Regions from separate parts of the Blautia sp. An46 genome, predicted to be linked through region 2. Evidence: riboswitches for the same ligand, from Rfam matches in the RefSeq annotation. Region 2 holds a riboswitch; the other holds the start of a gene.

Region 1 (8,228 bases), on a different contig from region 2:
TCTCCTTAAAGATTAAAGAATTTTTCCTGTGTGATGGTTGTGTTTGGCGGTACTACAAAGAACTGGCTGTCCCATTGGCCGGATACCAGTTTTTCCAGGAGCAGATTGCTGCCGGGGACGAAATCCAGCTCTGCGTGGATCCGCACGGCATCTTCCTGGGCTTGTTCCACATAGTCCAGGTCGTAGCAGTCATAGAGACCGTTGTCAATAATATCCAGGTGATAGTAGTGTTCAAAATACATATCAAAAACAATATCTGCCATTTCTCTGTCATAGGTTTCCAGCAGATTTTCATAGATAGCCCGTATGGAGAAACCATTGTCCCCTTCGCCGAACAGATACATATGTCCGGGTTCCTTAAGATCCGGTGAGTAGCGTTCTCGGGTAACCAAAGCCAGAGCCACGCAGTCGGCGGCTCTGGGAATGACCAGAGTCCGGGCACAGGATACATTCTGCCAGGAACCGCCGCAGAATCCCATGGCGGCCAGAACCGTGTCCACATCAGAAGGAAGACCGGCCAGGGTCTTCAGGATATGCTCCCGCATCCGGGAAGGCTCTGCATGATATTTCCGGTCAAGTTCCACAACAGGATAGCTGGTGCCGCAGCTTTCCTGGGCTTTCTGTACATATTCCAATAACGTGGTGCAGGAGAGAATAACGGTACTCATAGGCACTCCTTTCCGATCTTATGAAATACGCAGTATTCCCGGTATATTTCGATCATAGTTTTTTTCGCTTCTGTCAAGTAAGAAGTGTTTCCGCTGATCCTTCCAAGGAGGATGGCTCCCTGATACAGGGATAGAAACCGGCTGGAAAGCGTTTCTGCATGAGACGGTTCCAGGCCGGAGAAAAGCAGCACCCTGCAGAAAAGATCCCGGAATTTTTCTATCCCTTCCCCATATTTCTTTGCGATTTCCGGCTTGTAAAAGGCAGTCTCCATTCCCATGACGGCAAAAGGACAGCCCAGGAAATCGGTATCTTCTGAGGAACTAAGTAAAAATCCGAAGGTGCCGTCAACAAAAGTCTCCCAGGTCTTCCCTACGGAAATATTTTCTAACTGATCCAGCAAAATCCGCTGATAATAGGAGATCACTTCTACAGCCAGATCATCTTTGCTCTTAAAATAAAAATAAAAAGAGCCTTTTGGAAGCCCTGCCTGGGCAAGGATCTCGCTGATCCCTGTAGCGGCGTATCCGTTCTTCCAGAACAGCCTGGCGGCGCAGGCGATGAGTCTCTGCCTGGATTCTTCACCTTTTTTCATGGGATACTTCCTCCTTCAGCCGTTCAAAGAGATGGGAGAGGGCGAACATAAGGGTCTCATAGTGCATATAGTCCGGCGTGTTTTTGTCCGCCAGGATCTGCAGATAAAAAAATCCGCTGTATTCTGGAAAAATCCGCTGCCAAGATTTAAAGTCCCGGTTTTGACCGTGGTAAAGGTGTTGATGTTTACAAATTCATGGGACAGATGACAGGTATCCTTTGCATTGCAGAGGACGTCATAAATGGTCATGGCTTCGTTATATCCGGCTTCCTGTACGCTGCAAAATGAATCCTCCGACCACTGAACCTCTCCTGTAGAGCGATTGATCCGGTATTTGCGGCCGAAAAACCACACATACAGGTAATCCTTGTCAGCCTCCAGAGAAAACTTTTCAATCATTTTTTCCTGGGGATACTGGAGAAATACTTTTGACATAGACCTTTTCATTTTTTCATAATTTGATGTTACCGTTTCCATAAAATCCTCCCTGGTAAAGTTGTTACTCTAACAATAGACCAATCGGTCTAAAAAATCAAGTAAAAAAAGCCCGGAGATTTTTCACAGGATTGTGAGATCTCCAGGCTCTTGCCTTTTATCGTTCTTTAAAGATTTCGGAGGCCTGCTACATTTCTGCTGCAACTCTTAAATGTTCTACCAGAAGACTGCGGACTCCAGTATATTCACCAAGTCCCTTTATCACTGGCTCCACTTCAAAACCAGCGGCTTTAAACTGGCTGTACCAGGATTCCGGATCATCTCCTGCCATATCGTTCTTGGCGTGATCTCCGGCTACGATCATAAAGGGAGCCAGAACCACCTTGGAAGGATTATATTCTTTTACCATTCGCATCAGGCTTTCCATGGAAGGATAAGCCTCTACCGTGCCAAGGAAAATATTTTTGTAGCCTTTGTCTTTAAAGGTGTAATCCAGGGCAGCGTAAATAGAGTTGGCATAATGGGTGGTACCGTGGCCCATAAGTACCAGCACCTGATCCTGGGCAAGGTCAGAAAATTCATCGGCAATTGCCTGGATCACTGCAAGATTGTCTTCTGCGCTGGTGAGGAGAGGATCCCCGAAGGTGATGGAGTGAAAATCATCACGGTAAGCCAGGGCGTCTTCTTTCATCAGATCATTTTCAATACCATTTATAACATGGGTAGGCTGTATCAGAACGTCGGTAATCCCGTCTTTTTTCATCTGTTCCATAGCTTCCAGGACGGTAAATACATGAACATTATCCCGGTTTTTCAGCTTTTTGATGATCATTTTGCTGGTCCATGCCCGGTAGAGCATGTAGTCGGGAAAGGCTTCCTGCATATCTCTCTCAATGGCGTCAATGGTCACTTTTCTGGTATCGTTGTGGCTGGTGCCGAAGCTTACTGCCAGAATGGCTTTCTTTGTTTCTGCTGTCACTGGTTTCTTTCCTCCGTAATGTGGGTTTAATTTTATTTCTTCTATATATTGTTCCAGGGTTTTTAAATTCCTGGGGATTTCCAGAGAGGCTTTCAGGATCCCTTTTCTGCACAGACTTTCAAAAAGCTCCAATACTGCAGGGGGCTCCAGGTTAGTCTGGGCAAGAACCCGTTTATTGGAAAAGACCTGGGCGGGAGACCCGTGGAGCAGGACTTTTCCTTCATGGAAAAGGATGACTTCATCTGCCCACTCATAGGCGTAATCAACATCGTGGGTAGCCATGAGAACGGTGATCCCCGCCTCTGTCATCTGATCTACAATGTGGTTTACCATCTGGGTATGCTTTGGATCCAGGGCCGCTGCCGGCTCGTCCAGGATAATGATATCCGGGTGCATGACCAGGATATCTGCAATGGAAACCTGCTTCTTCTGACCTCCGCTTAAGGCGTGGGTAGGTTTATGGCGGAAAGGGGTGATCTCCAGATAATCAATGACTTTCTCCACCTCTTTTTTGGCCTCTTCCGGGGCAACCCCCAGATTCAGGATGCCGAAGGAGATTTCCTGGTAAACACTGGCAGAGAAAAGCTGGTTATCCGGGTCCTGAAAGACGATACCCACTTTGCTCCTCAGATCCAGAAGACTTTTTTTGTCATAGGCGTATTTCTTTCCTTTAAAAAACAGATGTCCTTTCTGAGGCTTTAGAATTCCTGTACAGCAGAGGAAAAAAGTGGATTTTCCGCTGCCGTTGGCTCCCATAACGGCTATCTTTTGCCCCTTTTTTATTTCCAGAGACAGTCCATTGAGAGAATGGCTGTTGTCGTCATCATAAGAATAATAAAGGTTCTCGGCTTTTAAGATAATATCTTGATTCATGAGAAAAATCTCCTCCATAAGGCAAAAATGAAAAGTGCAGTATCAAAGACTGCGATAGCGGCAATGATTTTTTTTCTGGGAGGCTGATTCTCTGACAGCACCTGAATTCTGCCATCGTAACACCGGGCTTCCATAGCGTCATAAAGTTTATTGGAGCGGGAGATAGCCCGCATCATAAGTACAGAGCCCAGCAGCCCAAAAGACTTTAAAGAAGTCCTGTAATCTTTATTTCCAAGACGGCAGTTCTGGGATGTGGTAATAGCAGAAGCTGTGTTCAGGAGAATAAAAATAAAACGATAGATCAGCAGCATCAGCTCAATAAGAAGACCAGGGCAGTGGAGTTTTCCCAGTACTTCCAGGATATCCGGCATAGGTGTGGTAAAGGATAGAAAATACAAGCAGGATACGGCTCCCAAGGCCGTCAGGATCAACTGTACTGCGTAGAAAAAAGAATCGGTACTTGCCGTCACATACCAACTGCCGATTGAAATCGCAAAAAGGTCCAAAGGGGCTTTTCTAATGTTAAACATAATTGCTATTGTGCTCAGGAATAAAAAAGCCAGTGGTACAGTGAGAAAACCCAGATAACGGGAAACAGGGACTCCGCCTTTCCATACGGCAAGAATCCCTGTCACAGCTAAAACAATACATGCCACTGCAATGGAACGACTCATTACACAAATGCAAAGTGTAATCACTGCAAAGGCAAATTTTTCACCGGCATTTTCATAGCGAAGCTTTGAATTATAACAGAGCTTGTCTATGGTAATCACGGGAAACTCCTTCCTTTATTGTTCTTCATGTTTCATCCATTTTCTTCGTTCCACGAACCTGCCCATGATAAAGGCAATGATTCCCACGCCGATACCGGTCTGGATACAAAAGAAAAGGCTTTCAACCTCTCCTGGCAGTTCTCCGCCAATGAGCCTTTCCAGAATAGGAGTGGCCCAGGGCTCATAGGAAGAATCCACCTCTTCTACTACCTGGCTGCCTGCATCATCGGAGCCTCCGAATTCAGCATCTTTTAAAGCGAAGAGAGGAACCAGAGCGATTAAAAAAATTAAGAGGATTCCCAGAAACACTTTCTTTTTCATGGCTTATTTTCCCTCCTTTATAAATCCGATAGTACGAAGCTCTGGCTTTGCATAGGTTTCCAGTCCCATGACGATGAGGACTGTGATGATTCCTTCAATGATGGCCAGAGGCACCTGGGTAGGAGCAAAAACCACAAGAAATTTCACCAAAGCGCCGCCTATGCTAGTATCTGCATGGTGAGCAAGAGCCATCTGCAAAGCGGTGATGCAGTATGTGAATAAGTCGCCTAAAGCGGCGGCCAGAAAAACACTGGCCCGCTTGTTCATCCCACTTTTGTTACAAAGTTTATATATCCCATAGGAAAGGAAAGGTCCTGCTATGGCCATGGAAAAGGTATTGGCCCCAATAGTGGTAAGGCCGCCGTGAGCCAGCAGAATGGCCTGGAACAAAAGAACGATCAGTCCCAGCACAGAAACAGCAGAGGGACCGAACAAAATGGCACCCAGTCCAGTTCCTGTCATATGAGAACAGCTTCCTGTTACGGAAGGGATCTTCAGTGATGAGATCACAAAGATAAAGGCGCCGGACATGGCCAGCAGTGTGATCAGATTTCGGTGGTCATTTAAAGTTTTCTTTATGGACATGAAACCTGCGATCAAAAATGGCAGGCACAAAACACCCCAGGCAATGCAAAAACCTCCGGGCAGATATCCCTCCATAATGTGCATGGCGCTGACATTGGGGACAATGCCGAAGGTGAGGGCAAAAGCCCCTGCCAGAGCCAGAATACGTTTTTCCTGTTTACTCATTTTCTTCTCCTTTCTGATAGTAAAATGTGATTTTCCCGCTGCAGTATATTTTTGCGGGACTTTTTTATTGGGAACAAAGCTCCCTGTACAATAAAAAAACCTGAGGGATGATTCCCACAGGCTACCAGAAGAACAAGAGGTATAGCAAATAGAATTGAACTGCTATGAGCCAACCTGTTCTTACACGAGGCCATCGTTCGTAACCTGTGTAAATTTCGTGCACAAGGCAGGTCTTCTGACTTAGGCATCCTCACCGTATTTCAGCCTTCCCAGGTAATTCCCAGTGACGCAGGTCTTACAAAAACCTTACAAGAAATACGGCTCCTCCTTTACAGCGGCGTGACCGTGTGAGCTTTTCACTCAGCTTTCCTATTCTCCCGCATTTTATGCAGGCACCTTTGTACATTCAATTCTGGATTTATTGTAGCATATACAGGATTTTTGTCAATAGGAATCAATCATTGCACGGGAAAGAATTCTATGCTAAGATGAGAAAAGATTGAGTGGAGATAAGACCGTTCATAATTCATAAGAGAAAGAAAATAGGGGAGAGTAAAGACATGAGTATTTCCATGATTGGAATCGACTACAAAAAGGCATCAGTAGATGTTCGGGCCCAGTTTTCATTTACGAAAAAAAATACAGTTGCAGCCCTGGAAAATCTGAAAAAAGAGCCGGGAATCCTGGGCTGTATTATTCTGTCTACCTGTAACCGTATGGAGATTTGGGCCAGTACTGGGGAAGACTGGAAAGGTTCTCTCTATGAATTTTTATGCAGAGAAAAAGAGAAGGATCCGGATGAATTCCGGCAGTATTTTGTTTCCAGAAAAGAAGAGGAGGCCGTAGAGCATTTGTTCTATCTTACCAGTGGCCTGAAATCCCAGATTCTTGCAGAGGACCAGATCATTACCCAGGTGAAAGATGCCCTAGCCCTTTCCAGAGAAGCTTACTGTACAGATAATGTTCTGGAGGTTTTATTCCGCATGGCGGTTACTGCTGCAAAGAAAGTAAAAACCCAGGTAAGCTTTTCCAGAGCCAACAGCTCTGTAATCCACCAGGCTATAGAACGTCTGGAAAATCAGGGATTTTCCATCCAGGGAAAAACCTGTATGGTTATTGGAAACGGCGAAATGGGGAAGGTAACTGCTCTGGCTCTTAAGGAAGCAGGAGCAGATGTAACGGTCACAGTGCGGCAGTACCGCAGCGGAATTGTGACAATCCCTCAGGGCTGCGACAGGATCAATTATGGAGAGCGTCTGGAGTTTCTTCCAAAATGTGATCTGGCAGTCAGCGCTACAGCAAGTCCTAATTATACGCTGACTATGGAGCAGATTGAAAATGCAGAAATTCCCGGACATATTGTTCTTATCGACTTGGCAGTGCCAAGAGACATAGAGCCTTCGGCAGGGACCCTTAGTAATGTGACTTTGTACGATATTGACAGTTTCAAGATTGATGCGGTATCTCCCAAGCTCCAGGCCAGCCTTGACCAGGCAGGGAAGATCCTTCAGGAGCAGCAGGAGGAGTTTTACAGCTGGTACAATGGCAGAGATCTGATCCCAAGGATTCAGGAGATCAAGGCAGATGCAGTAGAAGATCTGAATCTCCGTATCATGAAGATATTAAGGAAGACTCCCATGGAAGAGAAAGACCGGGAAAATCTTTTAAATGCCATTGACACAGCTGCCGGGAAAGTGGTCAACAAGATGATGTTCGGCCTGAAGGATTTTATGAAAGAAGAAGAGTTTATAAATTGTGTGGAAGGGTTGGAGAAGCTATATGAAGAGTAAAGAGAAAAAAATGTTTCCCCTCTTTGTGGACCTGACCCAAAAAAAGGTTCTGGTAGTAGGGGCAGGGAAAATTGCCTCCCGGAGAGTAAAAACCCTTTTGCCCTTTGCAGGAGAAGTGGTGGTAGAAGCCCCTGAGGCTTCTGAAGAGATCCTCAGTCTGGCCCGTCAGGGAGAGATCCTTTACAAAGAAAAGACCTATTCCAGAGAGGACCTTTATGATGCAGATCTGGTCATTGCGGCCACAGACAACAAAGAAGTAAATGAAGATATTTACAGTGCCTGCAAATGTCTGGGAATTCAGGTAAATGTAGCCAGCGACCAGAATAAATGCGACTTTCATTTTCCAGGAATCCTGGAATACGAGGGTGTAGTCATAGGATTCAACGGAAGCGGAAAAGACCACAGGAAAGTGAGAGAGGTCCGGGAAAAAACCCAGAAGGTATTGCTGGGAGACAACATGGAGGTACAAGATGAAGAAAGTCATAATCGGCAGCCGTGAAAGCCGGCTGGCAGTGATCCAGAGTGAAATGGTAAAAAAATATATAGAAGAACACTCTCCGGAGATCCAGGCAGAGATCCTGACTATGAAAACAACAGGGGACATTATCCTGGACAGGACACTGGATAAGATCGGAGGAAAAGGGCTTTTTGTGAAAGAACTGGATAAGGCTCTTATGGAAAAGAGAAGTGACCTCTCTGTGCACAGCCTGAAGGATATGCCTATGGAAGTACCGGAGGAGCTGCCTTTGGTGTCCTATTCCAAAAGAGAGGATCCCCGGGATGTGCTGGTCCTTCCAAAAGGACAGGAAACCATGGACAAGAGGAAGCCTATAGGCTGTTCCAGCCTCCGGAGAATCCTTCAGCTAAAGGAGCTTTTTCCGGATATGGAATTTAAGAGCGTACGTGGAAATGTCCTGACCCGGCTGAAAAAGCTGGACAGCGGAGAATACAGTGCCCTGGTCCTGGCAGCAGCAGGACTGAAAAGGCTGGGACTGGAAAACAGGATCAGCCGTTATTTTACTGTGGAAGAAATCATACCCGCTGCT
Region 2 (8,228 bases):
GTGGCAGGAAAAATCCTGGAAGAAGCCTATGGAAGAGAGGATTATAGAGAATTTGCTTCTTTTGTAGAGGGCTTTTCTCAGGGAAAATCCGATGAGAATATTGAAGACCTGGTGCTGAAGCTCTATGAGTTTTCCATGAGTTATCCCTATCCGGAAGAATGGCTGGAGGATTGCCGCAGAGCCTATGATGTAAAGAGTCAGGAGGACCTGGAAAATTCCGCCTGGATGGAGGCAGTAAAAAGAGAAATCAGCAAGCAGATAGAAGAAGCAGGGGAGCTTCTTACTCAGGCATTGGAAGTGGCAGAAGAGGGAGACGGTCCCGGCTTTTATATCCCTCTCCTGGAAGAAGAAAAAAAATCTGTGGAGAAGCTTCTTTCTATGGAGAAGTTTTTTGACTGGAAAGAGGCTGCGGATCATCTGGAATTTAAGCGCCTTCCTCCGGGGAAAAAGGCGGAGAAGGAGCTGGTGGCTGAGGAAAAACAGGAGCTGGCCAAGAACCTTCGCAGCCAGGCAAAAGATCTATTAAATGATCTGAAGGCCAGGTACTTCCAGGAATCCCCAGAGGAAATGGTGGAACACCTTCAGGCAGCGGCCCAGCCCGTAGGAGTGCTGGTGGATCTGACACTGGCTTTTATGGAAGCTTACAAAAAGAAAAAGCAGGAGAAAAATATCCTGGATTTTTCAGACCTGGAACATTATGCTCTGGAAATCCTGGTAAATCACAGCCCGGAAAAGGATGAGCGGACTGGGGCAGCCAGGGAACTGGCAGACCAGTTTGCGGAAATCATGATCGACGAGTATCAGGACAGCAATCTGGTCCAGGAGAAGATTCTTACCTCTGTTTCCCGTGTGGAAGAAGGGGAATACAACATCTTTATGGTAGGAGATGTAAAGCAGAGTATTTATCGGTTCCGACTGGCCCGTCCGGACCTGTTTATGGAAAAATTCCACAGTTATCCGGTGATCCCGGGAGGAAAGACTTACCGCATCGACCTTCATAAAAATTTCCGCAGCCGGGGAACAGTGCTGGACAGTGTGAATTATATTTTCTACCAGATCATGGGAGAGGACCTGGGCGGGGTAGAGTACGATAAAGATGCAGCGCTTTATCCCCAGGGACAGTTTCCAGAGCTTCCAAAGGAAACAGAGCCTGCAGCGGAAGTCCTTCTTCTGGAGGAAGACGACCCGGTATGGCAGGAACAGGACAGTCCGGAAACTGCCCGGGAGCTGGAGGCAAGGATGATTGCCCTGCGTATCCGGGAACTGAGAGAGACAGGGCAGGTGACAGACAAAGAAACCGGAGAGTTAAGACCGGTGAAATATTCGGATATCACCATTCTTCTCAGAACCATGACCGGCTGGTCCGAGACTTTTAAAAAGATCCTGAATTCCTGCAATATTCCGGCCAGTGTTACCACAAAGACAGGATATTTCTCTGCCCCTGAGGTAGCGGCTGTGCTGGACTACCTGCAGATTTTGGACAATCCCTTTCAGGATATCCCTCTGGCAGGGGCTTTGAAAAACCAGTCTCAGGGATTTACCTTTGAAGAACTGACCCAGATCCGGAATCTGGGAAACGCAGGAGAGAAGATTACTCTTTATGAGGCGCTGCTGGAGACAGAAAAGGTTCCCAATCCCCTCCAGGATAAGGTGATAGGTTTTTTAAAAACCTATCGGAAACTGCGCCGGGAAGTGCCTTATACTCCTATCCATCAGCTTATCTGGGATTTCTTTGACCAGACAGGCTTTCTTCTCTGGCAGCAGGCATTCCCTTCCGGAGAGCAGAGAAAGGCCAATCTTCTCATGCTCCTGGAAAAAGCCAGGGACTATGAGAGCACCAGCTACAGGGGGCTGTTCAACTTTGTCCGGTATATTGAAAATCTGAAAAAATATCAGGTGGATTTTGGGGAAGCCAACATTCTCTCAGAAAAAGAGGATACGGTGAAGATCATGAGTATCCACGGCAGCAAAGGCCTGGAATTCCCTGTGGTATTTGTGGCAGGTATGGGAAAACAGATGAATATGCAGGATGCCAGAGAGAGTATTGTACTCCATCCGGATCTGGGGATCGGTGCGCCTTGTGTAGATGAAAAACTGCGAATCCGGACCAGAACCATTCTCCAGCGGGCCATTCAGCAGGAGATTACTCTGGAAAGTCTGGGAGAGGAGCTGCGGATCCTCTATGTAGCCCTTACAAGGGCAAAAGAAAAACTGATTCTTACAGGGACGATTTCAAAGCTGGCAGAGAGGCTTTCCCAGCAGGAAATGCTGAAGCGGCGGGAACAGACCCGGCTGCCCTATGGGGTGCGGATGAAGGGCAAAAGTTATCTGGACTGGATTTTGTCGGCCCTGGCCAGACACAGAGTTATGAAGGAGCTGTACCAGTCAGTGAATCTTGGAGTATATCCCCTGAACCCACTTTATGAAGGCTCCGGAGATTTTAAGATCCGGAAGGTGTCGCCTCTGGAGCTGGTAAGGGGAGAATTGGATGCCAGAACCAGAGAGCTGGAAGAAAAGGAAGGATACCTGAACTGGGATACTGGAAAAGTCTACGACTCTGATACGAAGAAAGAACTGGAAGAAAGTTTTTCCTATGTGTATCCTTATAAAGACCTTGCCAGGATTCCGGCCAAGGTGACGGTATCTGAGGTAAAAAGGATTCAGACAGAAGAGGACGAGGAAAGTCTGAATCTCTATCCGGACAGCGGGAAAGATCAGAAAACGGTTTCTGGTGAAGAAGAACCAGAAGAGGGTTATGTTCCGGCATTTATGAGAACGGAGCAGGAGGAGCTGAAGGGTGCAGAAAGAGGGACTGCCTATCATGCAGTTCTGGAACGGCTGGATTATGAGAAAACTGGCAGTCTGGAAGAGGTGAGAGGACAGATACAGGAACTTTGCCGTATGGGAAAGATTTCCCAGGCAGTGCAAAGCTCCGTATGGCCCAAAGATATTTATGACCTTGCCGAAAGCAGCCTGGGACAGAGAATGAAAGCAGCAGCGGCAAAAGGGCTCTTAAAGAGAGAACAGCCCTTTGTCATAGGAGTGCCTGCTTCTTCAGTAAGCAGGGAGTATCAATCAGAAGAAGAAATCCTGGTCCAGGGAATTATCGACGCTTTCTTTGAGGAAGAAGACGGCCTGGTGCTGGTAGACTATAAGACAGACCGAATACCCTCAGGAAATCCCCAGGAGCTGACAGAAAAATACAGGATACAGCTTCTGTATTATCAGGAAGCCCTGGAGCGTATGACAGGGAAAAAAGTAAAAGAAAAATACATCTACTCCTTTTATCTGAAAAAAGAAATCCCGGTGTGAGAGTGCCGGGGTTTTTTACTTTTCTTCCATAAATCTTTAGAAATTCTTAATATAATATTGTTGACAAAATTATATTATATGACATATAGTATTAAATAAGAAATAGCAAAGGGGTGAGGAAATGATTTTCAATACAGGTGCAGCCCTTCTGGATGCCATCGTTCTGGCAGTTGTGTCCAGAGAGGAGGAGGGGACCTATGGTTATAAGATTACTCAGGATGTGCGCCGGGTACTGGAAGTTTCAGAATCCACCCTGTATCCGGTTCTGAGGCGCCTTCAGAAAGATGAGTGCCTGGAAACCTATGACCGGGAATTCGCAGGCAGGAACAGGAGATATTATAAAGTTACCGAAAAAGGTATGGTACAAATGAATCTATACAGGGAAGAATGGAAAAGCTACTCAACGAAAATCAGCAGATTGTTTGAGGGAGGGGAACTGAAATGAACAGAACAGAATTTTTAGAGCAGCTGGAACGGCTGCTGTGGGATATACCGGAGTCTGAGAGAAAGGAGGCTCTGGAATATTATCAGGATTACTTTGAAGACGCCGGAGCAGAGAATGAAGGAAAAGTGATCCAGGAGCTGGGAAGCCCCGGTAAGGTAGCGGCCATCATCCGGTCAGATCTGGAAAATGAAGGGATACAGTACGGAGAATATACAGAGACGGGATATACGGACGAGAGATTCCAGGAGAAAAAGGTGCCGGAACCTTCGGAAATGAAAGAAAACAGTGAGAGATCTGAAACCGGCCAGGAAGAAAATAACTGGGACGGCACCAGATACAGAGATCCCCAGGGGGAGAGAAGGCAGCACAGCTATGACGGCCCTTACAGCAGAGCCGGATACGGAAGAAATTACGGACAGAATCCAAGACATTCCAGAAGCGGAGCCGGCTGGATTCTGCTGATCATTTTTGCTGTAGTGGCCCTCCCCTTTGTGTTTGGTTTCGGAATGGGGGCCCTGGGCCTGCTGATAGGAATCATCGGAGGGATCATCGGACTCCTGGCAGGAGGGATCGGCCTGACCGTAGGCGGCCTTATGTTTCTGATTCACAGCCTGGTGTTCCAGCTGGCTTCTCCCCCTACGGCAGTTGCCTGTGTGGGAGGGGCTCTTATGATGACGGCAGTTGGTATTCTGCTGCTTCTGGCTTTCATCTGGCTGATCTTCCGGGCGTTTCCGGCTGTATTCCGCTGGGCGGTGGATTTGATCCAGAGGGTCCTGCACAGAGGTATCCGGGGAGGTGAAAATTCATGAAAAAGTTTACAAAAATTGCTTTGATCACAGCTCTTGTCATGCTGGTCACAGGAGGGATCCTGACAGCAGGGGGAATCCTTTTCGGGGCTTCCCCAAAGGCATTTCTGGACGGCCTGGAAAGAAGCACAGAAAATAATCATGTTTTTTACCGCTGGTTTGGAACTGACTGGCTGGAACGGCTGACGGACCTGGACGATCTGGAAGAGATGGGAGAGGAATGGGAAAATTACTGGCAGGAAAGAGGAGAATCCTGGACCAGAGACTGGTCTGATGAAACCGGTGTCCGCAATATGGACTGGTCCGAGGCCAGCCAGAGGGGCAGCATTGAGGCTTCAAGGGTGAAAAGTCTTTATGTGACAGCAGAAGCGGGAGAAATCCGGATACAGCCCTCTCCGGATGAAAAAATATGGGTTTCAGGTTCCGGACTGGATTCTAGTCTGTATGTGGCAGATTTTGACATTGATACAGGAGTCCTTACTGTATCCAGAAGCGATGGGCTTGTGGACAGCAGCAGGTCTTTACTGATCCAGATCCCTCAGGCTAAGGTATTTGAGGAGCTGTACCTGAACTCCAGCGCAGGAAGCCTGGAAGCAGAAGGAAAACTTGCGGCCGGGAGCTGTGATATAGATGTGGCGGCAGGTAATCTGGAGGTGGAACTGATGGAGGCTGACGATTCCACTCTGAACTGTGACGCCGGACGGCTACGGATAAAATATACCGGAAGACTGGAGGACTATACGGCAGATGTCCGTGTGGACTCCGGCGCCCTGGACCTGGGCGGAGAAAGTATAGATGGCTTTCATGAAGGAACATTTGGAGCAGTATCTTCAGATAAGACCATGGACATAGAGAACAATGCAGGAAATATCAGAATAGATTTTGAGGATCAATAGAAAGGAGTATGTGTCATGTCAGATAAGAGATTATATCGTTCTTCTGTAAATTATATGCTGGCGGGAGTCTGCGGAGGGATCGGGGAGTATTTTAACATAGATCCTACCCTGATCCGCCTTGCCTGGGTTATTGTGACCTGTATGAGTTTTGGCTCCGGGATCATCGCTTATATTATTGCAGCCATTGTTATTCCAAAATAGAAGAATATATGACAGAAAGCAGAAAAAGCTGAATAAAGGGAAAGAAAAGGGCCATACTCTAAGAAAAAGGAGTGTGGCTTTTGATGTCTAAGAAAAAAGAAGAAAAAATTGATTTAAACAAGATTCCTCAGGAGGAACAGTTGAAATATGAGATAGCAGAAGAACTGGGGGTTCTGGATAAAGTTCTGGAAAGGGGCTGGAAAAGTCTGTCCGCTAAGGAAACTGGACGGATTGGAGGACTTATGACCAAGAGAAGACGAGAGGAAAAGATGAAAGAAAAAGTGGATGAAAACAGTAATATTTCTTGACGCAAATCTCTGCTGGTGGTATTATACAAGTGTGTAATTCCATAAACCTATTGAGTGCATCAGCGTTGACCGCACAACACTGGTGAAAAGGGAATCAGGTGAGAATCCTGAGCGATCCGGTCACTGTATTTGGGGAGCAATGTCAGCAAAATCCATTGTACGAAAGTATGAGAAGGAGAGGCAAAGCGGAGAACCATAAGTCAGGAAACCTGCTTAATAGCAGTAAGGTGAAAACTTCCGTGCAAAGTTTGAAATCCCTGTAGCCCTGGATGGGGCTATATGTTTCCGCTTTTCATGTGAAGGCGGAATTTTTTATGGAATAGTGCCGAAAGGTAAACGCCTGAATTTATAGAATTATGCATGATTAAATGGCAGACGGTTCTCCCGGTTTCTAAATGTTGTCCTGTATATCCAATCCGTTTTCCCGCAACAAACGGAACATACACATCCTCCGCAGGACAGAGAAATCGTGACAAAACCGGGAGAAACGCCGGAAACTTCATATTATTTCTTATTTATGAAAAGAAGAGGTCATTATCGCCCTCTTCTTTTTGTACAGAGGTCCTTAGTGTATTGAGGGCAGGATAAGGAAAAGAAAGAGACAGATAAAATGACGGAATATACAGAAAAGAGAAAAATCAGACCAGAAGAGCGGCTTGCCGCTTTTTTTCGGCAAAAGGGAGAGATAACAAGAAGGGAAAAACTGTCGATTGTCTGGCAGATGAGCGTTCCCGCCATCATGGCTCAGATAACCTCTATTTTAATGCAGTATATTGACCAGGCAATGGTGGGAAACCTTGGGGCCCAGGCGTCAGCATCTATTGGAGTTGTCTCCACAAGCACCTGGCTTCTTAGCGGACTGTGCAGCGGCGTGGCTACAGGTTTTTCTGTACAGGCTGCACACCAGATTGGAGCGGGCAGAGAGGCCAATGCCAGAAAAATCCTGAAACACGGACTTGCCGCAGCCCTTTGTTTTTCCCTTATCCTCATGGCAGTGGGAATAGCCATCAGCGGGAAACTTCCTGTATGGCTGGGAGCAGGAGAAGAGCTTTGGACAGATGCATCAGGCTATTTCTTTGTCTATGCATGTTCTCTTCCTGCAGTGCAGATAAACCGGCTGGCAGGCTCCATGCTTCAGTGCAGCGGAAATATGCGGACGCCCAGTATATTAAACGCCAGTATGTGTCTTCTGGACATTGTTTTCAATATGATCTTTATACGGCACTACGGTGTGCTGGGAGCAGCAATAGGAACAGCCCTTGCTCAGGCTGTAGTATGTATTTTTATGCTCCGGGCGGTTTGCTTCCGCTCCCCTGTGTTTCGATTCAGAGGAGAAAAGGGAGGAATGGATAAGAAGATTTTTACCACTGCTTTTCAGGTGGGAGCTCCGCTGGCCTTTGAACATGTGGCTGTCTGTGGGGCTATGATCGTTACTACCAGGATCATTGCACCCCTGGGAACTGTGGCTATTGCAGCAAACTCTTTTGCAGTAACAGCGGAGAGCCTCTGCTATATGCCAGGGTATGGGATTGCTGAGGCAGCTACTGCTCTGGTAGGACAGAGCCTGGGAGCCGGGAGGGAAAAGATTGCAAAAAGTTTTTCCAATCTTTCTGTGCTTCTGGGAGGCGGAATCATGGCAGTAACGGGATCTCTGATGTTTTTCATATGTCCTGGGATCTTTCATATGATGACACCGGATATTCAGGTGCGGCAGCTTGCCGCGGAAGTACTGCGGATACAGCTTTTTGCAGAGCCCCTTTATGGAGTGTCCATTGTGGCTGCAGGAGCTCTCCGGGGAGCAGGAGACTCCCTGGTCCCCAGTATCCTGAATCTGATCAGTATTTGGGGCGTGCGTATTACACTGGCTCTGCTGTTGGTGGAAAAATGGGGACTTCATGGAGTGTGGACTGCAATGTGTATTGAATTATGCGTAAGAGGTCTGCTGCTCTTATTCCGCCAGCAGACCAGCAAAGTAGGGTATAGAGAAACATCTGGGAAAGGAAAATCCTAAAGACTTTGAGGGCAGTATGGGTTTTTGTCCAGAAACTGCACTTCCAGGATCACAGGCTGGTGGTCCGTATATGCAAAATCTGTGTTTATCACAGAAACACGGGATATCTTCAGATTATCGGATACCAGGAACCCATCCAGCACATATGCCAGGGACTTCCCTGAAGAACCGTCGTAAGGCCGGTCCAGAAGCCGGCAGGTGGGCCAGGTATCATCGGCGGCTATGGAAAAGTGGGCCGGAAGAAAGTCT

Evidence for each region. A riboswitch is a leader RNA that binds a small molecule or an ion and turns the genes downstream of it on or off. The one in region 2 is predicted to bind cobalamin.
Region 1: it holds a riboswitch for cobalamin, as region 2 does, so the genes downstream of both, B5G00_RS14825 (energy-coupling factor ABC transporter permease) here and B5G00_RS08725 (MATE family efflux transporter) in region 2, are expected to answer to the same signal.

What each region holds. Positions count from the first base shown of each region.
Region 1 is NZ_NFIF01000020.1:35,992-44,219, forward strand. Features, by position in the region: gene B5G00_RS14795 (DUF1638 domain-containing protein) at 6-668, opposite strand; gene B5G00_RS14800 (TetR/AcrR family transcriptional regulator) at 665-1,261, opposite strand; gene B5G00_RS14805 (DUF3786 domain-containing protein) at 1,277-1,738, opposite strand; gene B5G00_RS19845 (sirohydrochlorin cobaltochelatase) at 1,884-2,675, opposite strand; partial or broken gene B5G00_RS19850 (energy-coupling factor ABC transporter ATP-binding protein) at 2,943-3,566, opposite strand; gene cbiQ (cobalt ECF transporter T component CbiQ) at 3,545-4,321, opposite strand; gene B5G00_RS14820 (energy-coupling factor ABC transporter substrate-binding protein) at 4,337-4,642, opposite strand; gene B5G00_RS14825 (energy-coupling factor ABC transporter permease) at 4,646-5,392, opposite strand; cobalamin riboswitch at 5,601-5,806, opposite strand; gene hemA (glutamyl-tRNA reductase) at 5,953-7,182, shown strand; gene B5G00_RS14835 (precorrin-2 dehydrogenase/sirohydrochlorin ferrochelatase family protein) at 7,172-7,681, shown strand; gene hemC (hydroxymethylbilane synthase) at 7,653-8,228, shown strand, end outside.
Region 2 is NZ_NFIF01000009.1:8,036-16,263, forward strand. Features, by position in the region: gene addA (helicase-exonuclease AddAB subunit AddA) at 1-3,312, shown strand, start outside; gene B5G00_RS08700 (PadR family transcriptional regulator) at 3,434-3,757, shown strand; gene B5G00_RS08705 (DUF1700 domain-containing protein) at 3,754-4,566, shown strand; gene B5G00_RS08710 (DUF4097 family beta strand repeat-containing protein) at 4,563-5,459, shown strand; gene B5G00_RS08715 (PspC domain-containing protein) at 5,475-5,660, shown strand; gene B5G00_RS08720 (small, acid-soluble spore protein, alpha/beta type) at 5,744-5,968, shown strand; cobalamin riboswitch at 6,004-6,199, shown strand; gene B5G00_RS08725 (MATE family efflux transporter) at 6,579-7,979, shown strand; gene B5G00_RS08730 (endonuclease/exonuclease/phosphatase family protein) at 7,976-8,228, opposite strand, start outside.